Regions from separate parts of the Arthrobacter sp. Y3225116 genome, predicted to be linked through region 2. Evidence: predicted binding sites of a transcription regulator. Region 2 holds the regulator's gene; each other region holds the start of a gene.

Region 1 (7,457 bases), on a different contig from region 2:
ACGGTCCAGCCGGCGGACGGTGTAGGTGCGGGTGACCGGCAGCTTGTCGGCCGGAAGCGTTTCCTTCAGCTCCGCGACGTTCACCGGAAGCTCCACGTCGAGCGCGGGGTCCAGGAAAAAGATCTTGATGTACTGGTCCGTGGCGTCCTTGGCCGCGAACCGTTCGGCGAATGAATCGAACGCCTCGCCGCCGGCGTAGACCCGGACCATGTGCTGCGAAATCCACTCGGTGCGCGTCACCTGGAGGTTGGTCTGCACCTTCGGCGGCCGAGCACTCCGTCCCGCACGGGCGGGGGCTGCTGCCGGTTGTGTCTGCATCCTGCACTACTCCTGACGAAGGGAAACTGCTACTTAGGTCAACCTAATCCACCCGCCAGGTAATCCCAATTTGCGGATGGTGAAGGTCACACGGGCGTCCAGGAAAGCGCGAACCCGCACCGCGAACCGCTTGGCCTCAGCGGTCCGCGCACGGTCCCAGCTGTCCACGTTCGGCCGAAACTGTCCATGTCTCGGAACCGTTAAGCCCTTGACCTGCGGCGACGCCGGACCCGCGCGCAAAACATGGACAAAAACGTCCCGGCGCCCGGCTCAAGGCCCAGCTAGCTGTACGACCCGGCTGCACAGCCCGGCCTCAGGCCCGGCTGCCCGAACCGGCTCAGCGCAGCTCCCAGTGCACGGGTTCGGCGCCCTGGGCGGCCAGCAGTTCGTTAACCCGGCTGAAGGGCCGCGACCCAAAGAATCCGCGGGAGGCCGACAGGGGGCTGGGGTGCACCGTCTCGATCCGCGGCACCTGCTCCAGTACCGGAGCCAACTGCTGGGCTTCGCGGCCCCAGAGCAGTGCCACCAGCGGGCCGCCGCGCTGGGCCAGCGCCCGGACCGCGAGTTCGGTGATCTGCTCCCACCCCTTGTTGCGGTGGGAGCCGGCCTTGCCTGCCTCCACGGTGAGCGCGCGATTGAGCAACAGCACGCCTTGGTCGCTCCAGGCGCTCAGGTCTCCGTGCTGCGGCGGCCGGATACCCAGATCCATCTGCAGTTCCCGGTAGATGTTGGCCAGGCTGCGCGGCAGCGGACGCACATGCCGTTCGACGGCGAAGGCCAGTCCGATCGAGTGTCCCGGAGTGGGATAGGGGTCCTGACCGACGATCAGGACCTTGACCTTGGACAGCGGCCGCTGGAACGCCCGCAACACGTTGGCCGGCGCGGGCAGCAAGGTCTTTCCGGCGGCGCGCTCGCCGTCCAGGTAGGACGCCAGGTCCCAGAGCAGCGGTTCGGCGGGAGCAAGCACCTCGGCCCACTCGGGATGAATCACGGCGGAGAGCTCCCGGGGGGAGGCAAACGGGTACGGGGCGCCAAAGTCCGCGGCAGGCGGGTGGGCGGGCAGCGGAAAGAGGGCACCGTCGTCGTAGTTCACCGTTCCATCTTTGCGGAAATCAGCCGCGGGCAGGCAATCAGGCACCGCGGGCACTGCCGACCGCCGGCCCAAATGCTCACCGCGACCCACCCGCCGGCAAGTAGTCAACCCCCGCGGGCATGCCATCTGCAGGCAAACCGGCCCTCCAGGCGGCGCCCGCTCGGCCGTTCGGGACCGGCCCGGGGCGGTGAATGACACGCCTGTGATTCGCCTTTATCATGGAGGAGGTATTGATTGCTGTCAGCAAGTACTAGGAAGCGCAGGTGTGTTGTGGCGGGTTCGGCCGAGGCCAGTGCCTTTTCACTCGAGGCCGAGGTTGACGACGCCAGCCCGCTGAGCGAACGCGACCAGCGCATGCTGGCCCTGGAGCGGCAGTGGTGGAAGTACGCCGGCGCCAAGGAACAGGCCATCCGCGAACTGTTCGACATGTCCGCCACGCACTACTACCAGATCCTGAATGCGTTGATCGACACCGAGGATGCGTTGGCGCACGATCCGATGCTGGTGAAGAGATTGCGTAGACTACGTACGTCCCGCCAGCGCGCGCGCACTGCTCGCCGGCTGGGCACCGACGCCTAGATCCGGGACGGCCTGGTAGGCCGGTTTCCGTTTCGCCACCACAAGGATGCACTGAAAGCGATGAGCAAGTACCCCCGGGATGAGTTCGACCAGGTCCCTGAAACTTCAGACCGCCACGGTGTGCACCGCGCACGGATGGCGACGCCGAAGTCCAACGGCCTGGGCCTGATCGTCCTGGCCGCGGTACTGGCGCTGGCGGTGGGCGCCCTGTCGTTCTTCGTGCTCCCGCTGCTGGGAGGCGGGGGATCTTCGACTCCGTCCGCCGGCCAGGCCACCCCTGCGGCCAGCGTTTCGCCCACGCCGACGGCACAGGAAACCGAAACCACCGAGCCGGAAGCGACCGCCACCGCGGAGCCGACCGAGGAGGCAACGGAAGAGCCCACCGAGGAAGCGACCGCGGAGCCGACCGAGGAACCCACGGAAGAGGCAGCGGCGGTCAACAAGCAGGACCCGGTGATGATCCTCAACGGCACCGGCGTGACCGGACTCGCCGGAACGGTATCGCAGCGGGTGCAGGCGGACGGCTGGTCGATCGCGGTGGTGGACAACTGGGGCGGCGCCCCGCTCGCCGGCTCCGTGATCTTCTACAACCCGGGCCAGGAAGCCAACGCGCGGGCCCTCGGCCAATTGCTGGGCATCAGCACGGTGCAGGAAAACGGCAACGTCTCGCAGTACGTCACCGTGGCGCTGGGTCCCGGCTACCAGTAAGGCATTCCCCGGGCCGGGCCGGGCCGCCCATGAGGCGTTCGCCAATCCGGGCCACCAATGGATCGTGCGCCCAGATCGCGCGCCGGCCGGGCCCGCCGATTGCCCGCGGCACCGTAGTCCCGTTACCCATGCAGCGCGCCCTCCAAGCGGAATTTCGGTTACGCCTCAATAACATTAAGTGTGCGGTAGGTCACTTCACCCCGCTGCGTGGTTAAGGTGAAACCATCCTGCCGCTGAACCGTACACGGCAGGCTGGAACTACTGAGTATGGAGAACGCTATGGCGCTGGGAACCGTCAAATGGTTCAACGCGGAAAAGGGCTACGGCTTCATCACCGTGGACGAGGAAAATTCCGACGTTTTTGTCCACTGGTCCGCTATTCAAATGGATGGTTACCGTTCCCTCGATGAGGGGCAGCGCGTAGAGTTCCAGATCGGCCAGGGCCAGAAGGGCCCGCAGGCAGAAGAGGTCCGGGTCGCCCCGTAGCAGACCCGGAACGACGACGGCGGCGGAGGCTGGGGTGCCTCCGCCGCCGGTTCGTCGCGCCGGTTCCTCGCGGTCGGGCTACTCCTTGAGCGGGACGCCGCGGGCATCGCGCTTGAACGGCTCTGCCCCGACCAGGATCATGATGCCCTCGACGAACCCCCACACGGCGCCGAGGCCAAACGTCAGGAACGTGACCACAATCTGCACCACGCCGATGGCGACGTGGCCCAGGTAGAACCGGTGGACGCCGAGGCCGCCCAGCAGGATGCCCAGCAGCCCGCCGATCAGCCGGGACTTCTGCTCCGGGTAGTAGTAGCCGCCAGGAGCCCCGTAGTACTGCTGCTGGCCGTAGGGTTGGCCCGGCTGGCCTTGGCCCGGCTGGCCTTGGCCCGGCTGGCCGGGCTGCGGGTATTGCTGTCCCGGTGCTCCGTACGGCGGCTGTCCGCCGAGCGGCCTCGTCGGGTTGGTGCCCGGTGCCAGGGGCTCGGTGGGGTTGCTGATGTTCTTCTCGTCCGGTGATTCAGACATGGTTCTCCGACCTTTGCCCGCTGCCGGGCCGATTGTTCGCGTGCGCTGTCTTGCCTGCCAATCTACGCGCGGGGGGCCGGCCGTTTCCATGGGGGTCCACCCTGATTGTTGGCCCGGGGGCGCTCAGGGGGATCTCAGCCGGGGAAGCGCGTCATCCGGCAGGCCCAACAGCTTGCACTCGACACCTGCGAGTGCTAATTATTGAGTTAGCACTCTCGCGGGCTGACTGCTAAGAAAGTCCGTAGGGAGTGAAACCCGCCACCTCGGTGAGGTGAGCGGCGCGGCGTACCGAATTCGCCGTCGTCGTGAGCCGTCCGTCGCGGGCACCGCAGGTGGCCAGCAGCCGTCAAAAGCTGCGTCCAGTGTCTACTGTCCAGAAGGGACGTAAGCCGCTATGGCAAAGATCATTGCATTTGACGAAGAGGCCCGCCGCGGCCTCGAGCGCGGGCTCAACACCCTCGCTGACGCCGTTAAGGTAACCCTCGGCCCGCGTGGCCGCAACGTCGTGCTCGAGAAGAAGTGGGGCGCCCCCACGATCACCAACGATGGTGTTTCCATCGCCAAGGAGATCGAGCTGGACGACCCGTACGAGAAGATCGGCGCCGAGCTGGTCAAGGAAGTCGCCAAGAAGACCGACGACGTCGCAGGTGACGGTACCACTACCGCCACCGTCCTGGCCCAGGCCCTGGTCAAGGAAGGCCTGCGCAACGTTGCTGCCGGCGCCGACCCGCTGAGCCTGAAGCGCGGCATCGAGAAGGCTGTTGACGCCGTCACCGCCGAGCTCATCGCTTCCGCCAAGGAAATCGAGACCAAGGAACAGATTGCCGCCACCGCGTCGATCTCCGCCGGAGATCCGCAGATCGGCGAGCTGATCGCCGAGGCCCTGGACAAGGTGGGCAAGGAAGGCGTCGTCACGGTCGAGGAGTCCAACACCTTCGGCCTGGAGCTTGAGCTCACCGAAGGCATGCGCTTCGACAAGGGCTACCTGTCCGCATACTTCGTCACCGACGCAGAGCGCCAGGAGACGGTCCTCGAGGATCCGTACATCCTGATCGTCAACTCCAAGATCTCCAACGTGAAGGACCTGGTTGGCATCCTGGAGAAGGTCATGCAGTCGGGCAAGCCGCTGCTGATCATCGCCGAGGACGTCGAGGCCGAGGCCCTGGCCACCCTGATCGTGAACAAGATGCGCGGCACCTTCAAGTCCGTGGCCGTCAAGGCTCCGGGCTTCGGTGACCGCCGCAAGGCCATGCTGGCCGACATCGCCATCCTGACCGGCGGCCAGGTCATCGCCGAAGAGGTCGGCCTCAAGCTGGAGAACGCCACCCTGGACCTGCTGGGCCAGGCCCGCAAGGTGGTTGTCACCAAGGACGAGACCACCATCGTCGAAGGTGCCGGCGAAGCCGACGCCATCGCCGGGCGCGTCAACCAGATCCGTGCCGAGATCGAGAACTCCGATTCCGACTACGACCGCGAGAAGCTGCAGGAGCGCCTGGCCAAGCTGGCCGGCGGCGTGGCAGTCATCAAGGCCGGTGCCGCAACCGAGGTCGAGCTCAAGGAGCGCAAGCACCGCATCGAGGACGCTGTCCGCAACGCGAAGGCTGCCGTTGAGGAAGGCATCGTCGCCGGTGGCGGCGTGGCTTTGATCCAGGCCGGCGCCAAGGCGTTCGCCAACCTCAACCTCGAAGGCGACGAAGCAACCGGCGCCAACATCGTCAAGGTTGCCATCGACGCTCCGCTGAAGCAGATCGCCCTCAACGCCGGCCTGGAGCCGGGCGTCGTGGCCGACAAGGTCCGCGGCCTGGCCGACGGCCACGGCCTGAACGCCGCCACCGGTGTCTACGAGGACCTGCTGGCTGCGGGCGTGAACGATCCGGTCAAGGTGACCCGCTCTGCCCTGCAGAACGCGGCCTCCATCGCCGGCCTGTTCCTGACCACCGAAGCCGTTGTTGCCGACAAGCCGGAGAAGGCCGCTCCGGCCATGCCGGGCGGCGACGAGATGGGCGGCATGGGCGGCTTCTAAGCTTCCCCGCCACCACCTCGGCCTGGCAGCAGGCCACGGTTTCAGCGAGGCGCGGTTCCCGTCATGGGAGCCGCGCCTCGCGGCCTTTAACCCCTTTCCGGAGCGAGCCAGTCGGGCCTCTCGAGCCAGGCTTCCAGCTCGGCGGAGAGGTTGTGCCGGGCACGGTCCAGCCACTTCTCCCGGGCGGACGGGGTCCGGTAGAGCGGATCCAGCGCCAGCAGACCGCGGACGACGGCGGTGCGCCCGGCGGCGAAGTCGGCGTCGGGCACGTGCGCATAGTCTTTGCGGACGTCCCGGACATAGCTGCGGTATTCCGCCGGCGTTCCGCCGAGGACGGACAGGTCGGCGTCGCACAGCAGGGCGCCGGGTCCATCGTGCGGGCCGGGCGAATGGGTGGCCGTGAGCAGGACCAGCCGGACCACTTCGGCCGTCTCCTCGCCGCTGCAGCCCGCGGCCGGCAGGCAGGCAGCCGCGAGATCAGCCGATTCCTGTTCGTCGACGCCGGGCCGGCCGTTGTAGACGGCGTCGTGGAACCAGGCCGCCAACCATACTGCCCGCGGCCGGGGAACGGACCCGGCCGCGGACCCGGCCGGAGACCCGGCCGGTGAAGTGAGCTGTTCCAGCGCCTCCAGGACAGCCAGCAGGTGGCCGTGGCCATGGTAGTGGCGGTGCGGTTCTCCCCAACGGTCCAGCAGGTCGCGGCCGAGGTCCTCCTGCCCGGGCAGCAGCTCGTTCCACCGGCGGAGCAGTACCCTGCGCAGTCTCTCCGGGCGCTGACGGGCCGGTACCCGCAACCCGCTCGCCTGCAGCCGGCGCGTCAGGTCACCGGCGCTGACTTCGACGGCGCCCAGCCTGACCAGCTCGGCGTAGCGGCTGGCCGGCACATCGTAATGGTCCCGGTCGAAAGCCCGCTCGCGGATACCGGCGGCCGCGGCGAAGCGGTGGAGTTCGGCCAGCGACGTGTCGGAGACCAAGTGGGAAAAGTGGGTGCCGTGCGCTGGCCAGAGCGGAGGATCGATGAGTATTGCCACGTGCCCAGCCTAGAGCCAGGAATGTCTGCCATGCCCCCGCCGGGGCGGCCAGGAATGGTGGCCGGATCTGAAAAGATGGAGATCATGACTATTACTGCTGCCGCCGATGGCTCCGCGCTCGGCAATCCCGGCCCCGCCGGCTGGGCCTGGTACATCGACGACACGGCGTGGGCTGCCGGGGGCTGGCCGCACGGCACCAACAACCAGGGCGAGTTGATGGCCGTGCTGGACCTGTTCCGGGCCACGGCGCACCTGCCGCAGGAACACCTGCGCGTGTTGTGCGACAGCCAGTACGTGATCAACTGCGTGACCAAGTGGATGCCGGGCTGGAAGCGGCGGGGCTGGAAGAAGGCCGACGGCAAGCCGGTGCTGAACGTCGACCTGCTCAAAGACATCGACGCCGCGATCAAGGGACGCAGCTACGAGTTCGAGTGGGTGAAGGGCCACGCCGGACACAGGCTGAACGAAGCCGCCGACGAACGGGCCCGGGCGGTGGCCCTAGCCTTCCAGAACGGCACCGGCGCACCGGCCGGCCCGGGCTTTCCCGGCGGACCGGGAACCTCCGGCAGCGCTGTACTCGGATCGGCGCCGGCTGCCGCCACCCGCCCCGAAAACACCCCGTCTGCCGCCGCCCGTCCGGGAAACACCCCGGCTGCCCGGCCGGCGGCCGCAGTCGTGCCGGAGCCCGATC
Region 2 (7,689 bases):
GGTCCTCCTGCTCCGCATCCAGCTTGCTGGGGGTTTCCACATGCACGTGCACCTGCAGGTCGCCGCGGCCGTAACCGCGCAGGTGGGTCACGCCCAGGCCGCGCAGGGTGAGGGTCTCGCCCGCCTGCGTGCCCGGCTTGATGCTGACTTCCTGTTCGCCGTCGAAGGTGTCCAGCGTGAGGTCGGTGCCCAGCGCGGCAGCGGTCATCGGCACCGAGAGCGTGACGTGCAGGTCGTCGCCCTCGCGGATGAAGTTCTTGTCCGGGTTGACGCGGATTTCCACATACAGGTCGCCCTGCGGGCCGCCGGCGGGGCCTGCTTCGCCCTGGCCGGCCAGCTGGATCCGCGTTCCGGTCCCGACGCCCGCCGGGAGCTTGATGGTGAGCGAACGCCGGCTGCGGACGCGGCCTTCCCCGTTGCACTCGTTGCAGGGGTCGGGAATGACCGTGCCGAAGCCCTGGCAGCTCCCGCACGCGGCAGTGGTCATGACCTGGCCCAGAATGGACCGCACCGCACGCTGGACCTGGCCGGAACCGCCGCAGATGTCGCAGGTGCGCGGGCTGGTGCCGGGGCGGCAGCAACTGCCGTCGCAGGTGGGGCAGACGACGGCGGTGTCCACTTCGATTTTCTTGTTGACCCCGAAGACGGCGTCCTTGAGGTCGATCCGCACGTTGATCAGGGCGTCCTGGCCGCGGCGGGTCCGGGAGGCCGGACCGGCGCCGCCCGCCCCGGCGCCGCCGAAGAAGCTTTCGAAGATGTCCTGGAAGGCGAACCCGGACCCGGAGAAGCCACCGCCGAAGCCGGTGTCGTTGCCGTTCTCGTTGCCGGTGGTGTCGTAGATGCGCCGCTTCTGCGGGTCGGACAGCACCTCGTAGGCGTGGCTGACCTGCTTGAACTGTTCGGCTGCCTCCGGGCCGGGGTTCACGTCCGGGTGCAGCTTGCGGGCCAGCTTGCGGTAGGCCTTCTTGATTTCCTCGGTGGAGGCGTCCTGGCTGACACCGAGGGCGTCGTAGTGGTTACTCACCTTGTAGTACTTCACTTCCTGGGGATCGATTCACCGGCGCCGACGGCCGGTGCGGACACTGCGCGGCGTGTGGCTAGCCGGCGAGGATCCGTGACAAATAACGGGCGACGGCGCGCACCGCGGCCATGGTGGTGGGATAGTCCATCCGGGTGGGGCCGAGGATGCCGACCTTGGCCGTCGCGCCCGGGCCGTACCCGGTGGCCACCACGGAGGTTTCGGCCAGCGAACCGTAGGGGTTTTCGCTGCCGATGCTCACCGACATGCCACGCGCGTCCTGATGCAGTTCGGAGAGCAGCTGCAGCAGCACCACCTGTTCTTCAAGAGCCTCGAGGATGGGACCGATGCTCAGCTGGAAGTCGACCGTGGAACGGGCCAGGTTGGCCGTGCCGGCCATCAGGATCCGCTCCTCGTTCGTGGCCGCGGCAAGCTGCGAAAGCTGCGACGCCAAGGCCTCGGCCGTGCCCGCCGGGGCCGTCTGCGGCGGCACCGGGAAGGTCTTCAGCAGCCCCGGCACTGCCGCCAGCGGTTTCCCGGACAGCGCCGACAGGAATGCAGCGCGCAGCGTGGACAGGGCATCCTCGGTGACGTCCGCCGGAAGCGCCGCGACATGCTGCTCCACCTTGCCGTTGTCCGCGATCAGCACGACCAGGGCCCTTTTGGGAGCCAGCAGGATGAATTCGATGTGGCGCACCTTGGCGGCACCCAGCTGGGGATACTGGATGACGGCCACCTGGTTGGTCAACTGGGACAGCAACCGCACGGTGCGTTCCATGACATCGTCGAGGTCGTCGGCGCCTTCCAGCAGTTTCTGGATGGCGCGGCGCTCGGGGGCAGAGAGCGGCTTGACGTCCGAAATCCGGTCCACGAACAGGCGGTAGCCCTTGTCCGTGGGAATCCGGCCGGCGCTGGTGTGCGGGGCGACGATCAGCCCCTCTTCCTCCAGCGCCGCCATGTCATTGCGGATCGTGGCTGACGACACGCCCAGGCTGTGCCGGTCGACCAGTGCCTTGGAGCCCACCGGCTCGCGCGAGTGCACATAGTCTTCGACAATGGCGCGGAGTACTTCCAGCCTCCGGACCTCGCTCACTGCACTCCTCCTGTCTCCAACTCGTCTGCGGACAGACCGTTAGCACTCAACACGTCCAAGTGCTAAGTCTAATACGTCGCCGCCGTTGTTAGCATTGTCGGGCGGCCGTGCCGTGAGGACCACAACCAGCAGAGGACTTAAAGTTTATGAGCAGCTACGGCTGGGGCCCCCAGGATCTCACCGCCCCCAAGGCCCGGGCACTGCGCGAAATCGGCGCCGAACCGGGACTGGTGCTCGAGGATGCACAGAGCGGGTGGGTCGGCGCCGTCGTCCGGGTGGAGAAGTCCGGCGGTGTGCATCTGGTTTCGCTGGAAGACCGCCGGGGCAAGGTCCGCTCGTTTCCGCTGGGTTTCGGCTTCCTGTTCGAGGGCGAGCCGGTGAAGGTGGTGCCGGCGGCGCCGGCGCAGAAGGCACCCGTCCGGCAACGGACGGCCTCCGGTTCGGTCAAGGTCGAGGGACAGCGTGCCAGGGTCGCACGGGCCAGCCGGATCTGGGTCGAAGGCAAGCATGACGCCGAACTCGTGGAAAAGGTCTGGGGAGACGATCTCCGGGTAGAGGGAATCGTGGTCGAACCCCTGCACGGCGTGGACGATTTGGCGGCGGCCGTGGCGGACTTCTCCCCCGGTCCGCAGCGCAGGCTCGGCATTTTGGTGGACCACCTGGTCCCCAACTCCAAGGAGTGGCGGATAGCCGAGGCCGCCATGGCCGTGCCCGCTGCGGCGGGCAACGTACTGATTGTGGGCCACCCCTACGTCGATGTTTGGCAGGCCATTAAACCGGCGGTCATCGGGCGGTCCGCGTGGCCGGTGGTTCCGCGCGGCACCGATTGGAAGACCGGCATCCTCGCCGGCCTCGGCTGGCCGCACCGGACCCAGATCGACATCGCCGACGGCTGGAAGAGGCTGCTGGGCAGTGTCAACACCTATGCCGACCTGGAGCCCAGCCTCCTGGGCCGGGTGGAAGAAGTCATCGATTTCCTGACCGTGTGAGCCGGCCCCGGCCGGCGCCGGCGCCCGCGGAATGCACCGGGTGACGGGGTGGAACGGCTAGGCTAGGAACAGAAGTGAGCCATCAGAAGATTTTCCGAAGGTAGGTCCAGTGTCCGAGAACTCTGCTCGTAAGCAGCAGCCGGAGCGCAAGTCCGCTCCGCGCCAGCAGTACCAGAGCGCGTCGGCGTCCGCTTTGCCCCTGACCCCTTCGGAGGACCGGCAATGGGCAACCATGGCGCACTTCGGCGGCATCCTGGGCTGCTTCCCGTCGCTGGCGATCTACCTGATTTTCAAGGACCGCGGTCCCTTTACCGCCCAGGAGTCCAAAGAGGCTCTGAACTTCACCGTTCCGCCCACCGTGGTGGCCATCATTGCGAACCTGCTGATCGTCATCCCGGCGGTCAGCGGGCTCTTTGCCGTCATCGCGGCCTCCATCTGGGTCTTCCTCACGGTTTATTCCGTCATTGCCGGCGTCAAGTGCAACCGCGGCGTCCCCTACCGGTACGCCTACAACCTGCGCTTGTTCCGCTAGCCCTGCTGGCCTCCTACCCTGCCTTCCGCGAGAACCGCTGGCCGGCGGTGTTCATCCCCGCCGCGATCGGCACGTGGGCGGTCGCCGCGGCCAGGCCGAAGCGCGGCATGTCGCTGTAGACACTCTCCCGGCCCCCCGGCACCGTCTCGTAGGTCTCGTGCCAGACGCCGACATCCCCGCTGCCGGCCGATTCGCGCATGAACCGCCGCCAGGGTTCCAGGTGCGGGGCCGAGCGGTCGGAGGCGAACCGCTGCAAATGTTCCGGGCTCTTCCAATAGCTGACCATGATCGTGGTCCGCCCGAACCACTGGTGGAAGCCCAGCAGCCCGGCCTCCGGCGAGGCCGCCAGGTGCGCCAGCATCGCCGGCATCGCCGACGCGGTGCGTGCCACCCTGCCCACCTTCCACCAGCGGTTGGCCCGCATCCCGATAAGGAAGACGGTAACCCGTTCGCCGCCCGGGTCGGCCGTGAACCGTCCTGTGTGTACTTGTTCCGACATGAGCCGATTCCTTTCATAACAGTGTTACAGAACATTGTTATGGAATACTGGGGGCATGGCAAGACCCATAGTCCACGATGATTCGCTGCGCCGCACGCTCCTCGACACTGCCGCGGCCCTGATCGCCCGCGACGGCGCCCCCGCCGTGTCGCTCCGGGCGATCGCGGCGGCGGCCGGGACGTCAACGACGGCGGTGTACTCGCTCTTCGGCGGGAAGGCGGAGCTGCTCACCGCCATCCTCGACGACGGTTTCGCCTCCTTCGCGGCCTCCCAGCAGCGCGCCGCTCCCGACGGACTGGAGGCGCTGGGCAGGGCCTATCGGGCGTGGGCCCTGGAGCATCCTGTCCTGTACGGCCTCATGTTCGGCGGTTCATTGGCCAGCCAGGTGCCGTGCCAGCCGACGCCCGGCGCCGCGGAGCCGGCGATCGCGCCGCTGTTTGCCGCCGTCGCCGCCGCCCTGCCCGGGGCATCGGACGACGACGTCGCGTCCATGGTCGGCGTGGTGTGGGGCCAGGTCCACGGGCTCGTCTCGCTGGAGTTGGCGGGCGCCCCGGCGGCCGGCTGGAGCTGGGACTCCGCCTACGAGGCGGCCCTGCACCGGATCGGCCGGTCGCTGGAGGCCGGCTCGGTCAGTCCTCGAGCAGCCGCCGCACCACGGCATCGGCCAGCAGCCGGCCCTTGAGGGTGAGCCGGATGGTCCCGGCGAAGGCCGCGGCCGGGTCGACCAGGGCGTCGGCGATCAGCCCGGCCACGGCCTTCCGGCCGTTCGGCCCCAGGTCCCGGGTCTGCAGCCCGTCGATGATGCGGGTCTGGAGCATCACGTGTTCCAACTGGCGGGTGCCGGTGTCCAGCGTTTCGCGGCCGGCTGCCGGAGATACCCCCGTGGCCAGCCGCTGGGCGTACGCCGCGGGGTGCTTCACGTTCCACCACCGAACGCCGCCCACGTGCGAATGTGCGCCCGGACCGGCTCCCCACCAGTCGTCCCCGCGCCAGTAGGCCAGGTTGTGCCGGCAGCGGTCCTCGGGAGTGCGGGCCCAGTTGCTGACCTCGTACCAGCCGAAGCCTGCCGCGCCGAGCCGCGCGTCGGCGATCTCATACTTGGCCGCATGGTCGTCGTCGTCGATGCCGGGCACTTCGCCGCGCCGGATCTGGGCGGCAAGCTTGGTGCCTTCCTCGACGATCAGGGCGTAGGCGGAGATATGGTCCGGCGTGCAGGCGATCGCGGAGTCGAGGCTGGCTTCCCAGTCCGCGGTGGATTCGCCCGGCGTGCCGTAGATCAGGTCGAGGCTGACGTTCAACCCGGCGTCGCGTGCCCACTGCACCGCCTGCGGCACCCGCTCCGGGTCGTGCGTGCGGTCGAGCACCTGCAGGACGTGCGGCACGGCCGACTGCATGCCGAAGGACACCCGGGTGAATCCGGCGTCGGCCAGGATCTCCAGCGACTGCGGCGTCACCGAGTCCGGGTTGGCCTCCGTGGTGACCTCGGCGCCCGGCTCCAAACCCCACAGGCCCGCGGCCCGGCGCAGCATGGACGCCAGGTCCGCCGCCGGCAGCAGGGTGGGCGTGCCGCCCCCAAAGAACACTGTGGACAGCGGCCGCTCCGGCACGCCGGAGTCACGCAGGACCCGCGCGGCCAGCTCCAGCTCCGTGTTCAGGGTGCCCGAGTATTCATCCTGCGACGCGCCGGAACCCAGTTCCTTGGCGGTGTAGGTGTTGAAATCGCAGTAGCCGCAGCGAACCCGGCAGAACGGGATGTGCACATACAGGCAGAACGCGCGGTCTTCCGCGCCGGCCGCCGCCTGTGCGGGCAGCAGGCCGTCGGCCGGCGCCGGGTCCCCCACGGGCAGGACGCTAGGCACTGAGGCGCGCCTCCGCCGTCGTCGTTGTTGTCACAAGCACTGCGGAACTACTTCTTTGCCTTGTCCTTGGAGTCATCCGACGACAGCGCGGCGATGAAGGCCTCCTGCGGGACCTCCACGCGGCCGACCATCTTCATCCGCTTCTTGCCTTCCTTCTGCTTCTCCAGCAGCTTGCGCTTACGGGAGATGTCGCCGCCGTAGCACTTCGCCAGCACGTCCTTGCGGATGGCGCGGATGTTTTCGCGCGCGATGATCCGGGAACCGATGGCGGCCTGGATGGGCACCTCGAACTGCTGGCGCGGGATGAGTTCGCGCAGCTTGGACGTCATCATCACGCCGTAGCTGTAGGCCTTCTCGCGGTGCGTGATGGCGCTGAACGCGTCGACCTGTTCGCCCTGCAGCAGGATGTCCACCTTGACCAGGTCGGCCACCTGTTCGCCGTCGGCCTTCCAGTCCAGCGAGGCGTAGCCGCGGGTGCGCGACTTGAGGTTGTCGAAGAAGTCGAAGACGATTTCCGCCAGCGGCAGCCGGTAGCGCAGCTCCACCCGGTCCTCTGAAAGGTAGTCCATCCCCTTCATCTCGCCGCGGCGGCCTTGGCAGAGCTCCATGATGGTGCCGACGAACTCGTTGGGCGCGAGGATGGTCGCCGAGACCATCGGCTCGCGGACCTCGGAAACCTTCCCGTCGGGATATTCGCTCGGGTTGGTGACCGTCAGGACCTTCTTGTCCTCCAGCGTGACCTCGTAAACCACGTTGGGGGCCGTGGAGATCAGGTCCAGGTTGAACTCGGCCTCGAGCCGTTCCCGGGTGATTTCCAGGTGCAGCAGCCCGAGGAAGCCGACGCGGAAGCCGAAGCCGAGGGCCGCGGAGGTCTCCGGCTCGTAGATCAGTGCCGCGTCGTTGAGCTTGAGCTTGTCCAGCGCGTCGCGCAGTACCGGGTAGTCCGTGCCGTCGATCGGGTAGAGCCCGGAAAAGACCATGGGCTTGGGGTCTGCGTAGCCGCCGAGGGACTCCGCGGCCGGCTTGAGCAGGTTGGTGACGGTGTCGCCGACCTTGGACTGGCGGACGTCTTTCACGCCGGTGATCAGGTAGCCGACCTCCCCGACGCCCAGGCCGTTGGACGGGGTGGGTTCGGGCGAGCTGACCCCGATCTCGAGCAGCTCGTGGCTGGCACGGGTGGACATCATCTGGATGCGTTCGCGCGGCGAGAGCTTTCCGTCGACCACGCGGACATACGTGACCACACCGCGGTAGGTGTCGTAGACCGAGTCGAAGATCATCGCGCGGGCCGGTGCGTCCGCGTCGCCCGTCGGGGCCGGCAGGTCGCGCACGATCTTGTCCAGCAGCGCTTCGACGCCCACGCCGGTCTTGCCGGAGACCTTCAGCACGTCTTCGGGATCGCCGCCGATCAGGTTCGCCAGCTCGGCCGCGTACTTTTCCGGCTGCGCGGCCGGCAGGTCGATCTTGTTCAGGACCGGGATGATGGTGAGGTCGTTCTCCATCGCCAGGTAGAGGTTGGCCAGCGTCTGGGCCTCGATGCCCTGGGCCGCGTCCACCAGCAGGACCGCGCCTTCGCAGGCTGCCAGCGACCGCGAAACCTCGTACGTGAAGTCAACGTGGCCCGGGGTGTCGATCATGTTCAGGGCGTAACTGACGTCGTCAAGCTCCCATGGCATGCGCACGGCCTGGGACTTGATGG
Region 3 (14,104 bases), on a different contig from region 2:
CCCGGCCAGCACCGCCTCAGCCGCGTGCAGCTGGTCAACTGGGGCACCTTCGACGGTTCCCACACCATCCGCGTGGACCGTGCCGGAACGTTGCTGACCGGCGGCTCCGGGGTGGGCAAGTCCACGATTTTCGACGGCATGCTCCAGGTGCTGGATGCCCGCCCGAAGATGACCGAGGCCGACGTGCCGGCCGTGGACGCGCTGGAACGGAAGCTGTTCCCGGACGACGCGTGGCCGACGGAGATGTTCTATGAGGAACTGGCACAGGACACCCGCAGCTACTACGTGGCCGAGGACGCGCTCGGCACGGTGATCGGCTACGCCGGGCTGATGTGCGTGCGGCCGATCGCCGATGTGCAGACCATTGCGGTGGTCCCCGAGCGCGAGGGGCAAGGCATCGGCACCACGTTGCTGACCCTGCTGATCGACCTGGCACGCCGCCAGCGGGCCGACGACGTCCTGCTGGAAGTGCGCGCGGACAACCCCCGGGCGCAGCGGCTCTACCGCTGGTTCGGCTTCGAGCAGATCCACGTGCGCCCGCGCTACTACCGCGGCGGCGTTGATGCCCTGATCATGCGGCTGCGCCTCAAGGACTGGGCAGGTGCTCCCGGCACCGGGGCCCGCACCGGCACCGACGGCGGCACCGGGACCGGCCGGACAAACCACGAACCCGAGACGACGGAGGACACGCGATGAACCGCACCGAACCGCTGGTGGTGGGCATCGAGTCCTCCTGCGACGAAACGGGCGTGGGCATCGTCCGCGGGGATACGCTCCTGGCCAACACGGTGTCCTCCTCGATGGAGGAACACGTGCGCTTCGGCGGAGTGATCCCGGAGATCGCCTCGCGCGCCCACCTCGACGCCTTCATCCCCACGCTGGAACAGGCGCTGGACACGGCCGGCGTCACCCTCGGCGAGGTGGACGCGCTCGCGGTGACCTCCGGCCCCGGGCTGGCCGGCGCCCTGATGGTCGGCGTGTGTGCGGCCAAGGCCCTTGCCTTGGCCACCGGCAAGCCGCTGTACGCCATCAACCACCTGGTCGCCCATGTGGGCGTCGGCGTGCTGGACGGGGGAGCGCTGCCGGACAACCTGGGCGCGCTGCTGGTCTCCGGCGGACACACGGAGATCCTGCGCGTGCGCTCCCTGACCGACGACGTCGAACTGCTCGGCTCCACCATCGACGACGCGGCGGGTGAAGCCTACGACAAGGTGGCCCGCATCCTGGGCCTGGGCTATCCCGGCGGCCCGGCGATCGACAAACTGGCGCGGGAGGGCGACCCGAGGCGCATCCGGTTCCCCCGCGGACTGAGCCAGCCCAAATACATGGGCTCGGCCGAGGCCCCCGGCCCGCACCGCTATGACTGGTCCTTCTCCGGCCTGAAGACGGCCGTCGCCCGCTGCGTGGAGCAGTTCGAGGCAGCCGGGGAACCCCTGCCGGTGGCCGACATCGCCGCGTCCTTCCAGGAAGCCGTGGCGGACGTCATCACCGCGAAGGCGATGCTGGCCTGCACCGAAAACGGCGTCACCAACCTGCTGCTCGGCGGCGGCGTTGCGGCGAACTCGCGGCTGCGGGCGCTGACCGAGGAACGCTGCGCGGCGCACGGCATCTCCCTGCGCGTGCCCCCGGTGTCCCTGTGCACGGACAACGGAGCGATGGTCGCCGCGCTCGGCGCCCAGGTGGTCATGGCCGGCGGCAGGCCCTCCGGCCTCGAATTCGCTCCGGATTCGTCGATGCCGGTCACCAGCGTGCACCTCTAGGGCGATCCGGCCCGCGCCCGCCGCGCAGGACGGACACCGTCTATCCCAATCCGCGGCGGGGTCCTAGGCTGAAACCACGGCGGGGCACGCCGGCCCTTCCTCACAAATCTCCCATCCGGTCGGACGGCGGAACGACGGAGGTACACGACATGGGATCATTTGCCGGACGAATGAAACTGCCGGCGGCGGTGGCCGTCACGGCCGCGCTGCTGCTGACGTCCTGTTCCCGCACGGGGGAGGAGACGGGGGAGGGGCCGGAAGCCGGCGGCGCCGGAGGCTTTGAGAGCGGCTCCTTGATCGGCGTGTCCCTCTCCGCCGACACCGCGTACGCCGAAGCGCTGTTCACCGAACAGATCGAGGGCTCGAACTTCGAACCGAACGTCCAGGTTGCCGAAACCGCCGCGGAACAGCAGCAACAAATCAGTACGATGCTCGAGGGTGAACCGGAAGTGCTGATCGTGGATCCGGCAGACCCGGCAGGCCTGGGGGAGCAGTTGGCCGCGGCGCAGGAGGCGCAAATCCCGGTCATCGCGTTCGGCACCATGGTCACGGGCACCGGCGCGGCCGGCTACCTGGTGGGCGCGGATGCCTTCCAAACCGGTGAGCTCCAGGCCCAGGCACTGCTCGATGGGCTGGCCGAACGGCAGGGCGGAGGACCCTACAACGTCGAACTGTTCAGCGGCCACCCGGACGACGGCGGGGCGCGCCTGGCGTTCGACGGAGCGATGAGCGTGCTGCAACCCAAGATCGACGACGGCACCGTGGCCGTGCTGTCCGGGCAGACGGATTTCGAGGCAACCGCCGGCGAAAACCCAGATGCGGCGGCAGAGCGGCTGGCCGGCATGTTGCAGGAGGAATATGCCTCCGACGAGGTGCACGGAATCCTGGCCGCCGATGACGCCACCGCCCAGGCCCTCATCCAGGCCGCCGAAGACGGCGGGCAGGATTCCGCCGTCGTCGTCGGCAGCGGATCCGCCCCGGACGCCGTGGAATCAATCATGGCCGGCAAGCAGTACGCCACCACCTACGCCGACCCGGCGGCCATGGTGGGCGAGGCCCTGACCGTCGTCAAAGGGTTCGCGCAGGACGATGCACCCGAGGCCGACGAGGAAGAGTCTTACGGCAATGCGGAAACCAGCGTGGCCGCCTACCTGACCGAAGCCGAGGCCGTCACCAAGGAGAACGCCGCGGAGGTCTTCGCCGACAACCGGGAACTGCTGCAGCTCGTCGAGTAGACGCCGGGGATTGTCGGCGTTCAGGCGCGCAGGCGCCGGGCCAGGCCCCTGACAGCCAGTGCGGCCAGGCCGCCCGCCGCCAGCCAGGGACCGGCCACGATGACCGGGTCGAGCCATTGGTGGCTCAGGTCCGCACGCTTCGTCCCGGTCCGGGAGGCCAGCCCGTGATGGCTGAACTCGCTGCGCACGCCGGATTCGGTGACGGGATTGTCCGGACGCAGCGTCGCGAAGGAGCGGAGGTGGCTTTCCCAGGCATCGACCCGGTCGGCGGCCAGCAGGATTATCCAGTGGGCCGCCCGCGCCTCGCTGTACTTCCGGTAGGAGTATCGCCGCATGGCGCCCGAGAGCCCCTTGGGCGGCGTCGACGTGCCGAAGACGGGCGTCAGCATGCGGTGCTCAAGGGATCGCTCGCGCGGCCATTTCTCCTCCTGGCGGTCGGGGAAATCCCAGTGGGCGCCGGTGGCGCCGGGATCGAAGCGTTCCTTCGGCACGGCCGGTCGGTCCTTCGGATCCAGGTCGGCACCCCAGCCCGGGATCCGGGCGCGGAGTTCTTCGCTGGTATGCCTGCGCTCGGGTTTTTCGGCTCGGTACGGCATCGCGGAGTCTCCTAGCCGGCATTCGGCACGATGAGCGGCTTGATGCAGCCATCGAGTTTCGACGAGAAAATGTGATAGCCGTCGGAGATATGCTCCAGCGGTATGCGGTGGGTGACGATGTCGTTCGGTTTCAGGTAACCGTTGCGGATGTGCTCGAACAGCCGCGGCCACTGGCGCTTGACCGGACACTGGTTCATCCGCAGCGTCAACCCCTTGTTCAGGGCGTCCCCGAATTTTACGGCGCTGAACATCGGCCCGTAGGCGCCCATCACGGAAATGGTCCCGCCCTTGCGGACCGAATCGATGGCCCAGTTCAGGGCGACGGGCGAGCCGCCCTGCAGCTTGAACTTCGCGGAGGTGAGGTGCTGGGTCAGGTTGCCGTCCGCCTCGGCGCCCACGGCGTCGATCGTCACGTCCGCGCCCAGGTCATCCGTCACCTTCTTCAGGTGCACCACGATGTCGTCGTACTCGACGAAGTTGTAGGTTTCCGCGTGCGCGAAGGAACGGGCCATCTCCAGCCGGTACTCCAGGTGGTCGATGACGATCACGCGCCCCGCTCCCATCAGCCAGGCGGACTTCGCGGCAAACAGCCCCACCGGTCCGGCCCCGAACACCACCACGGTGTCGCCTTCGACGATGTCGCCCAGCTGCGCCCCGAAGTAGCCGGTGGGCAGGGCGTCGGTGAGCATCACGGCGTCCTCGTCGTCCATCCAGTCCGGGATCAGGGCGGGTCCGACGTCGGCGAAGGGCACCCGGACGTATTCGGCTTGGCCGCCGTCGTAGCCTCCGCAGGTGTGGGAGTAGCCGTAGATGGCGCCCACCGCCGTGGCATTCGGATTCACGTTGTGGCAGTTGGAGTACAGGCCCCGCGCGCAGAAGTAACAGGAGCCGCAGTACACGTTGAACGGGACCATGACCCGGTCGCCCGGCGCGAGGGTCCGGACCGACGGCCCCACCTCGTGGACCACACCGATGAACTCGTGGCCGAACGTCATCCCGACCCGGGTATCGGGCATCATGCCGTGGTAGAGGTGCAGGTCCGAGCCGCAGATTGCGGCCAGCGTCACCCGGACAATGGCGTCGTTGGGGTGTTCAATGGCGGGAATGTCTTTTTCTTCCACCCGGGTCTTATAGGGCCCGCGGTACACCATGGCTCTCATCGGTGCCTCCTTGAGGAAGCGGATAGTTGAGTGCCCGCAAGCTTCACACGCCCGGCAAGCAACGGTCAAGGCCCTCAGGCGTCCGGGAGGCCAGCGCCCGGGAGACCGTGCGGCCGGAGACGGGGATGGCCGGTCCTAGCCGCCGTCTTCCGGTTCCTGGGGGGACGCCGGGTCCTTGTCACCGTCTTCCGGCCGGTCCTCGGGCCCGCGCTCGACGTCCGGTTCGATGGCGGCATCCAGGCTGGCCGAGCCGGCGTGCGGCGGCGCGTCGGAGTCCTGCTCCGGGACCGGGGCGTCCGCCTGGTACAGCGCCTCGTCGTCAGCATGCTTTTCCCCGGCCATGCCCAGCCCTTTCCCGCATCCGGCTCTGTTTCCCTGGGTGTTTCCTTGGGGCAGAGCCTACGCCTGTTCGGGACCAAACGGGACCGGTTTCGGGCTCTCAGTTGCTCCCGCGAAGCTGGCTGACTACGTCGAGGACGACGGCGCGCAGGTCGCCGTCGTGCTCGGCGGCAACCCTGCGCTGGCGCTGGTAGCCGGCACCGGCCTCGAGGATCTTCTCCACGTCTGCCAGTTCGTCGCTGCAGCCAAGCTTCCGGGCGACCGGTTCCAGCCGGTTCAGCACGTGTTCGCGCAGGTGTTCCGTGACCGGCATTTCCTTGCCGGCGGCGTTGAGGATGATGATGGCGTCCATGCCGTAGCGGGCGGCACGCCACTTGTTCTCCTGCACGTGCCACGGCGGCATGGTGGGGATGGCCCAGCCGTCGTCCAGGGCGGTGGAGAACTCGTCCACCAGGCACTGCGTCAGCGCGGCCACGGCCCCGACGTCCTGCAGGGTGGACAGCCCGTCGCACACCCGCATCTCGATGGTGCCCAGTGCGGGAACCGGCCGGATGTCCCAGCGGATCTCGCTGATCGTGTCGATCACCCCGGTGGTGAACATGTCCTCGACGTAATCCTCGTACACCGCCCAGCTGGGGAACTGGAACGGCAGCCCCGCGGTGGGCAGCTGCTGAAACATCAGCGCGCGCTGCGAGGCGTAGCCGGTGTCCTCTCCCGCCCAGAAGGGGGAGGAGGCGGAGATCGCCTGGAAGTGCGGGAAATAGTTGACCAGCCCGTCCAATACCGGCAGGGCCTTGTCCCGGTGGTCCAGGCCCACGTGCACGTGCACGCCGTAAATCACCATCTGGTGCCCCCACCACTGGGTACGGTCGATCAGCTTGGCGTAGCGTTCCTTGTCGGTGACCGGCTGCAACCGCGGCGCGGCAAACGGATGGCTGCCCGCGCAGAAGAGCTCCACCCCCATCGGGTCGGTGACGTCGCGGACGGCCGCCAGGGCGCTGCTCAGGTCCGCTTTGGCCTCGCGGACGGTGTTGCAGACACCGGTGACCAGCTCCACGGTGTTCAGCAGCAGCTCCTGCTTCACGTGCGGGTGCTCGTCATCGTCCCGCAGCTCCGGATGCCCGGCGCGGACGGCGTCCAGCACCTGCTCGGCCACCGAGACCAGTTCGCCGGTCTGGGCATCCACCAGCGCCAGCTCCCACTCAACCCCGAGGGAGGATTGGGCGGACCGTGCGAAATCGATGTACAAACGTTGCTCCGTCTTTGGCTGGACCGGCTGCCGCCGGAGGTATGGGTCTGCTGGGGCCGCGCGGCCAAGACACAGCTTGATTCTAGTGCGTCAAGGCCTGGCGCTGCGCTCGCGGCTGCGGGCCCCGGCGGCGGGGACAGGTTCGACGACGATGGCGATCCGGTCCTCGCCGACCCTCGTCAGCACAAGGGTCGCCTTGTTCGGCCCCTTGCCGGAACCGGTCAAGAGGGTCTTGCGCAGTTCGTCCGGGGCAACTGACGTGCCGCGCTTCTTGATCTCCAGCGTGCCGATCCGGCTCGCCTTCACCCAGGCCTTGAGCTTCTTGACGTTGTACGGCCTGACCTCCAGCACCCGGTAGGCCCGGGCGAACGGCGTTGGCTGCAGGTGCGGGGCGCAGATATACGCGATGTGCTCATCCAGCAGGTGCCCGCCCAGCCCGCGGGCGAGGTCTGCCACCAGCCCGGCGCGGATCACCGCGCCGTCGGGCTCGTACAGGTAGCCCGCCGCCGGTCCGATGGCCACGTCCTGGTTGGCCGGGTCGTAGCTGACGGCGCTGGTCAGTTCGGCGGTGCCGCCGGCTCCGGTGACCAAGGCCGCCCGCCGGATGCCCGGCCGCGCCAGCCGGTTGAACCACAGCGCCGCCTCGACCACGTCGCCGTCGACGGATACCCATTGGGCCTCGCAGTTGTCCGGCAGCGCCTCATGGGGAATCCCCGGGCCCAGCTTGACCCCCACCGGCATTCCCCGGTCGGCCAGCCTCTCCACGAAGGACAGCGGCGGAGAAAACGCCTCCGGGTCGAAGATGCGGGTGGTGCCCGAGGCCGTCGTCGTCCGCCGCGCCGGATCCAGCCACACGCCGTCGATCCCGGTGAGGTCCAGTCCCTCCGCATCGGCGTTGACCACGGTCGCGGTCGGCCACGGCATCAGGTTAATGGTGGCCACCGCGGCGGTCGTCTCGTCCCGTTCCACGGCGGTGACCCTGCGGTCCAGGCTGGCCAGCGCCATGGCGTCTGCGCCGATTCCACAGCCCAGGTCCGCGACGTGCTCCACCCCGGCGGCCTGGAACCGCCGGGCGTGCAGGGCCGCGATGTTCAGCCGCGTGGCCTGTTCCAGCCCCGCCGGGGTGAACAGCATTTTTTCCGCGAAGGGACCGAACTTCGCCGTGGCCTTCGCACGGAGACGGGACTGTGTCATGGCGGCGGAGACCAGTTCGGGGGAGTGGCCGGCCTTGCGCAACTCGGTGCCGGTGTGCAGGCTTTCCGCTTCGGAATAGGGGCCGAGCGAATTCAGCAGCTCCCAGCCTTCCGGAGTGAGAATCGGTGCAATGCTCTCGGCGTGGGTCTCGGGTGCCATGGTTTCAAGCCTAGTGCAGCGGATTCAGGCCGGCGGACCGGCCGATTCGTGCCTTTAAAGCGGCGATGGGTAGTTCTCCCCATAGCGGGATATGCTGGGACTCCGTAGGGTCGGTAAGGAAGCTTACTGTGAGGAGGCGTGCATGATGTCCACATCCATCGACGGGTACGACATTGATACTGACGCTTGCCAAGCCGAGATTGAAGCGGAACTTGGCGAGCTGATCGAAGCCGGCAACAGGGCACACCGGGGCTGGCAGGCCCTCTGGGATGACGTCGCCGCAGGCGTCGCCGCGCCTGCTGCGGGCTGGAAGCCGGAGCTGCGGCGCCTCGCCTGAACGACCCGCGACGGCCGTTTCCGGCCGGATCGGCCAGGACGAAGGGCGGCGCTGGCCGCGACCGCCTGCCGGCCGTAGCATGGGCGCATGATCGAATCGGCGGCAACGTTCCTGTCCGCGGGCCGGTACTTCCGCGAGGTGCTGGCAAACGTGCCGCCGGCCGCATGGAACGCACCCGGGCTGGACGATTGGAGCGTCCGGACGCTCGCCGGACATACCAGCCGGGCGCTGTCCACGGTGCTGACCTACTTGGGGCGCCCCGCCAAGACAGTCCAGGTGGAATCGGCCGCGGACTATTACCTGGCCACCGGACTGGCCAATGATCCCGGCGTCACCGAGCGGGCCATGGCAGCCGGCAAGGAGTTGGGCCCGGACCCGGTGGATATGGTGGACCGGCTGCTGGCCCAGCTGGAAAACACGCTGCCGCTGACCGAGGACCGGGTCATCGAGACGGCCGCCGGCGGGATGCGCTTCAGCGACTACCTGCCCACCCGGATCTTCGAACTTGCGGTGCACACCCTCGACCTGTCCCGGGCCTGCGGCCTGGTGGCGGAACTGCCGCGCAATGTGGAGCTGGAAGCCGGGCGGCTGGCGATGGAGATTGCCGCCGAACGCGGCGACGGAGCCCAGGTGCTGCTGGCCCTGACCGGGCGGACCATGCTGCCCGGCGATTTCTCCGTGGTCTGACGCCGTGCGGGCGTCGGGTGGGACTGCGCCCGCAACAACCCCGCCGGCCGTGGCCGGCACCAACCCCGCCGGCCGGCGTCAGGCGAAGTAGACGCCGATCCGGTTGCCCTCGATCTCCTCGATGCGGATGTCGATGTCGTACACGTCCCGCAGCACGTCCGGCTGCATGATCTGCGCCGGCGGGCCCTGGTGCACGAGGCGGCCGGAGCGCATGGCGATGATCGAGTCCGAGTAGCAGGACGCGAAGTTGATGTCGTGGATGACCAGCACCACGGTCTTGCCCAGCTCGTCGGTCAGCCGGCGCAGCAGCCGCATCATTTCCACCGAGTGCTTCATGTCCAGGTTGTTCAGCGGTTCGTCCAGCAGCAGGTAGTCGGTGTCCTGGGCCAGCACCATGGCGATGAACGCCCGCTGCCGCTGGCCGCCGGAGAGCTCGTCCACGAACTTGTCCGCCATCGCCGTCAGGTCCAGGTACGCCAGCGCCTGCTCGATCTGCACGAGGTCGGCCGGGCCCGGCCGGCCGTTGTTGTGCGGGAAACGGCCGAAGCCCACCAGGTCCCGCACGGTCAGGCGGACGGTCAGCTGGTTGTCCTGGCGCAGGATGGCCATCTTGCGGGCCAGTTCCTTGCCGGCGGTCTTGCCGACGTCGAGCCCGTCGATGGTCACCGCCCCGGCGTCCATGGGCAGCAGCCGGGAGACCATGGACAGCAGCGTGGACTTGCCGGCGCCGTTCGGCCCGATGATCGAGGTGATGCCGCCGTCCTTGATGTAGCAGCTGACGTCGTCGACCACGGTCTGCGTGCCGTAGGTCTTGGAGACTCCGGAGACGTGGATCATTTGATGGAGCCTTTCAGCAGCAGGGCGATGAACAGGACGCCGCCGGCGAATTCAATGACGATGCTCAGCGCGGTATCGAAACTGAACACCTGCTCGAGGACCAGCTGGCCGCCGACCAGGGCGATGGCGCCCAGCAGCACGGCGATGGGCAGGACGTACACGTGCCGGAAGTGCGAGCACAGCAGGTAGGCAAGGCTGGCCACGAGCAGCCCAAAGAACGTGATCGGGCCCACCAGCGCGGTGGAAACGGCCACCAGGATGGCGCAGAGCAGCAGGACGGTGGTGACGGCCCGCCGGTGGTCCACGCCAAGGTTCAGCGCCGTGTCCCGGCCCAACGCCAGCACGTCCAGCTGCCGGCGCATCCGCCAGACCGGGACGGTGGCCGCGGCCACGGCCACCGCGGACACGGCCAGCAGCACGCCGTCCACGTTGTTGAAGCTGGCGAAGAACAGGTCCTGCAGGATGATGAATTCGCTCGGATCGATCAGCCGCTGCAGCAGCGAGGAGATGCCGCGGAACATGGTCCCGAACACGATGCCCACCAGCAGCATCAGGTGCAGGCTCTTGCCGCCGCCGGTGAACAGCCAGCGGTAGATCAGGAAGGAGAAGCCCACCATCAGCATCACTTCGATCACGAAGCGCACCGGCGCGCCCAGGCTCAGCAGCGCCTGCCCGCCGATCGCGAAGGTCAGCCCGGTCTGGATCAGCATGTAGAGGGCATCGAAGCCCATGATCGACGGGGTCAGGATCCGGTTGGCGGTCACCGTCTGAAACAACACGGTGGACACGCCCACGGCGTACGCCACCAGCAGCATCGAACCGATCTTGATGGCACGCCGGGGCAGGATGTAGCCGAGGTTGCCGCGCAGGTCGATGGTCATGAACACCGCCACGAGGGCGGCCGTCAGCAGGCCCAGCAGGATGATCCAGGTCCGCGGCCGGACCGTGGTGAGGGTGCGGCGCTTGTGCGGCGTCAGCGCGGCCGGAAGTACCGAATCAGCCATTCTTGCGGGTCCTCAGCAGCAGGTACAGGAAGATGGCGCTGCCCACGGCGGAGACGATCACGCCCACCGGGATCTCGTAGGGGTAGCGGATGGTGCAGCCGATGATGTCGCACAGCAGCACAAAGCCCGCACCGAAGACTGCCACCCAGGGAACCGCGCGGCGGGCGCTGTCACCGAATGCCAGCGACACCAGGTTGGGCACCACCAGCCCCAGGAACGGAATGGCGCCGATGTTGACCACCACCACGGCGCTGATCAGCGAGACGATGACCAGCCCGAGCGTCAGGATCCGGCCGTAGTGCAGGCCCAGATTGGTGGAGAATTCCTGCCCCATGCCGGCCATCGTGAACCGGTCCGCGCACAGGTAGCCGATCACCGCGAGCAGCGCGACAATCCAGAGGAGTTCGTAGCGGCCGCGGAGCACGCCGGAGAAGTCGCCGATCATCCAGCTGTTGAGCGTCTGCAACAGGTCAAAGCGGTAGGCGAAGAACGTGGTCACCGCGGCGATGACGCCGCCCAGCATGATGCCCACCAGCGGCACAATGAGCGTGTTGCGCAGCGGGATCCGGCGCAGCACCAGCAGGAACAGGCCGGTCCCGGCGGCCGCGAACACGGTGGCCACGGACATCTTCGCCAACAGGGTGGCACCGGGGATCGCCACCGTGACCACCAGGATGCCCAGCGAGGCGGACTCCACGGTGCCCACGGTGGACGGCTCCACGAATTTGTTCCGCGCCATCAGCTGCATGATCAGCCCGGCAATCCCCAGCGCCGCGCCGGCCAGGATGACCGACAGGGTGCGCGGCAGCCGGCTGATCCAAAAGATGTCCCAGGCCTTCTGGTCACCGGCCAGCAGCGCGGGCAGCGACACGTCGCTGACGCCCACGAACATGCTGGCAATGGCCAGGACGACGACGGCGGTGGCCGCCCAGGCGAGCTGGGAACCGGATCCGCGGGCGCGGGAGCGTCCCGGCGCCACTGCTGCCGCCGGGGCCGGACTGAAAATCGTGGAGGAAGCCATGGATCGGGCCACCGCGCAGGCCGCCGGCGGACGCCGGCGGCCGTACGGGTGCTACTTCGTGACGGCTGCCTGGACGGCGCTGATCATGGCATCCGTATTATTCAGGCCGTAGCCCACCAGGTACCAGGAGGCCGAATCCAAATAGGTGATGCTGTCGTTCTTGGCGGCGTTGGTGCCGTTGACCAGGTCGTTGTCCAGGACGGCCGCGGCGGCCTCCCCGGATTCGCCGACGGCGGAGTCGCGGTCGATCACGAACAGGTGGTCCGGGTTGGCCTCGGCGACGAATTCGTGCGAGATGGCCTCGCCGTGCGGGCCCTCGGACTTCACGTCAGCGGCGGTCTGCACGCCCAGGACATCGTGCACGATGCCGAACCGGGACCCTGCCCCGTAGGCCGTCATCTCGCCGCCGCTCGTCATCAGCACCAGGCCGGTGCCGGCGTCGGCAGCTGCGGCCTTGGTGTCCTCGATCCGGGTGTCGATGGCCGCCAGCTTTTCGTCGACTTCGGCTTCCTTGCCGAAGATCTCGCCGAGGGTCGCGGAGACTTCCTTGAAGCTCTCGATCGGAGCGGCGGTGTCCACGCTCAGGTCGATGGTCGGGGCGATTTTGCTCAGTTCCCCGTAGGCCTCGGCGGTGCGGCCCGAGATGATGATCAGGTCGGGTGCGCCTTCGCTGATCGCCTCGAAGTCGGGTTCCTTCATGGAGCCGATCTTGGTGTAGTCGTCCCCGGCGTACTGTGCCAGCGATTCGGGGAACACGGCCGCCTCCGGGACGCCGTCGACCTCGACGCCCAGGGCGGTGAGGCTGTCCAGCACCCCCAGATCGAAGGTGTAGACCGTCTCCGGGTTCACCGGCACGTCGGTAGTGCCGGAGGCGTGCTCTACGCTGATCGTCTCGGCGTCGGTGCCTGCCGCGGCGTCGGTCTGCTGGCCGCAGGCGCTCAGGGCGAGCATGGAAACGGCTGCGGTCATGGCCACCAGGCCGGATTTCAGGGGCTTTTTCACTGACTCTCCATTGTTCGTCAACGCCGGCCCGGGCGGGGACCGGCATTAGGCAACATAAACGTTTGCTATTTGCGCGCAGCTTGAAAGCTACCGGGTTAGGTTAGCCTTACGCAACTTGGGCGTCGGGCGGCGGAGCCGATTTTCGTCACACAGGCGGCGGCTGGGGGAAACCGGAGGGCCCGCCGCTGGCACTCGCCTTGACCGAGTGCTAATCCTTCTCATAGAGTCGCAGTTAGCACTCACCCCGTGTGGGTGCTAATCAAGGAACCGCCTGCCGGCACCGCGACGACGGCAGACATCTCCTTGGCCAACCTATTCGTAGCGCATGAAAAGGAGAGAGCCGAGTGTCGGTCTCCATTAAGCCTCTTGAGGATCGTATTGTTGTCCAGCCGCTCGAAGCAGAGCAGACCACGGCCTCCGGCCTGGTCATTCCGGACACCGCCAAGGAAAAGCCGCAGGAAGGCAAAGTTGTCGCGATCGGCCCCGGCCGCGTCGATGACAATGGCAACCGGGTTCCCGTTGACGTAGCCGAGGGTGACGTTGTCATCTACTCGAAGTACGGCGGAACCGAGGTCAAGGTCGGCGGGGAAGAGTACCTGGTGCTCTCCGCCCGCGACGTGCTGGCCATCGTCACCAAGTAAGGCCCATCAGCTGAGTCCGGCGGCTCGGGCGCGCGCAGTCGACGCCCGCAGCCGGAATCACGGACAACCGAAATGCCCCGGCTGCCTCCTATAGCAGCGCAGCCGGGGCATTTTGCGTGAAAGGAACAAATTCATGGCAAAGCAGTTGGAGTTCAACGACGCCGCCCGCAAGGCGCTGGAAGCCGGCGTCGACAAGCTCGCCAATACCGTCCGGGTCACCCTCGGTCCGCGTGGCCGCAACGTGGTCCTGGACAAGAAGTGGGGCGCCCCCACCATCACCAACGACGGCGTGACCATCGCCCGCGAGGTGGAACTCGACGATCCGTACGAGAACCTCGGCGCGCAGCTGGCCAAGGAAGTCGCCACCAAGACCAACGATGTTGCCGGTGACGGCACCACCACCGCTACCGTCCTGGCCCAGGCGCTGGTGAAGGAAGGCCTCCGCAACGTGGCCGCCGGCGCCGCCCCCGGCGCGCTCAAGCACGGCATCGAGGTAGCGGTCGAGGCCGTTGCCGCCCGCCTGCTGGAGAACGCCCGCGAGGTCGGAGGCAAGGTCGCCGAGGTCGCCACCATCTCCGCCCAGAGCCCCGAGGTCGGCAAACTGCTGGCCGAAGCGTTCGACAAGGTGGGCAAGGACGGCGTCATCACCATCGAAGAGGGCTCCAGCATGGAGACCGAACTGGTGCTCACCGAGGGCATGCAGTTCGACAAGGGCCTGCTCTCGCAGTACTTCGTCACCGACCAGGAGCGCCAGGAGGCAGTCCTCGAGGACGCGCTGATCCTGATCTCCCAGGGAAAGATCTCCACGGTGCAGGAGTTCCTGCCGCTGCTGGAAAAGGTGCTGCAGGCCAACAAGCCGCTGTTCATCATCGCCGAAGACGTC

What was found. Region 2 encodes HrcA, which represses chaperone genes, less so after heat shock. Its sites were predicted from a motif close to TTNGCACTCGNNNNNNNCGAGTGCNAA; they were not measured.
Region 1: groL (chaperonin GroEL) is a predicted target of HrcA. The motif match lies at 3,919-3,945, and genes of this name have one in related genera.
Region 3: groES (co-chaperone GroES) is a predicted target of HrcA. The motif match lies at 12,766-12,792, and genes of this name have one in related genera.

Annotation. Positions count from the first base shown of each region.
Region 1 covers NZ_JBNHGL010000081.1:626-8,082, forward strand. The annotation lists gene AC5RV2_RS09515 (siderophore-interacting protein) at 1-318, opposite strand, end outside; gene AC5RV2_RS09520 (uracil-DNA glycosylase) at 656-1,411, opposite strand; gene AC5RV2_RS09525 (DUF3263 domain-containing protein) at 1,682-1,990, shown strand; gene AC5RV2_RS09530 (LytR C-terminal domain-containing protein) at 2,051-2,698, shown strand; gene AC5RV2_RS09535 (cold-shock protein) at 2,978-3,184, shown strand; gene AC5RV2_RS09540 (TM2 domain-containing protein) at 3,263-3,712, opposite strand; gene groL (chaperonin GroEL) at 4,107-5,735, shown strand; gene AC5RV2_RS09550 (DUF4031 domain-containing protein) at 5,822-6,766, opposite strand; gene AC5RV2_RS09555 (RNase H family protein) at 6,851-7,457, shown strand, end outside.
Region 2 covers NZ_JBNHGL010000062.1:671-8,359, forward strand. The annotation lists gene dnaJ (molecular chaperone DnaJ) at 1-1,024, opposite strand, end outside; gene hrcA (heat-inducible transcriptional repressor HrcA) at 1,098-2,111, opposite strand; gene AC5RV2_RS08230 (DUF3097 domain-containing protein) at 2,258-3,100, shown strand; gene AC5RV2_RS08235 (DUF4870 domain-containing protein) at 3,210-3,632, shown strand; gene AC5RV2_RS08240 (DUF4188 domain-containing protein) at 3,646-4,131, opposite strand; gene AC5RV2_RS08245 (TetR-like C-terminal domain-containing protein) at 4,187-4,813, shown strand; gene hemW (radical SAM family heme chaperone HemW) at 4,761-5,990, opposite strand; gene lepA (translation elongation factor 4) at 6,038-7,689, opposite strand, start outside.
Region 3 covers NZ_JBNHGL010000038.1:5,025-19,128, forward strand. The annotation lists gene rimI (ribosomal protein S18-alanine N-acetyltransferase) at 1-696, shown strand, start outside; gene tsaD (tRNA (adenosine(37)-N6)-threonylcarbamoyltransferase complex transferase subunit TsaD) at 693-1,760, shown strand; gene AC5RV2_RS06135 (substrate-binding domain-containing protein) at 1,910-2,995, shown strand; gene AC5RV2_RS06140 (hypothetical protein) at 3,016-3,591, opposite strand; gene AC5RV2_RS06145 (zinc-dependent alcohol dehydrogenase) at 3,603-4,751, opposite strand; gene AC5RV2_RS06150 (hypothetical protein) at 4,887-5,093, opposite strand; gene AC5RV2_RS06155 (glutamate--cysteine ligase) at 5,191-6,339, opposite strand; gene AC5RV2_RS06160 (THUMP-like domain-containing protein) at 6,430-7,692, opposite strand; gene AC5RV2_RS06165 (hypothetical protein) at 7,835-8,029, shown strand; gene AC5RV2_RS06170 (maleylpyruvate isomerase family mycothiol-dependent enzyme) at 8,117-8,716, shown strand; gene AC5RV2_RS06175 (iron ABC transporter ATP-binding protein) at 8,795-9,553, opposite strand; gene AC5RV2_RS06180 (iron chelate uptake ABC transporter family permease subunit) at 9,550-10,557, opposite strand; gene AC5RV2_RS06185 (ABC transporter permease) at 10,550-11,578, opposite strand; gene AC5RV2_RS06190 (siderophore ABC transporter substrate-binding protein) at 11,630-12,580, opposite strand; gene groES (co-chaperone GroES) at 12,925-13,221, shown strand; gene groL (chaperonin GroEL) at 13,355-14,104, shown strand, end outside.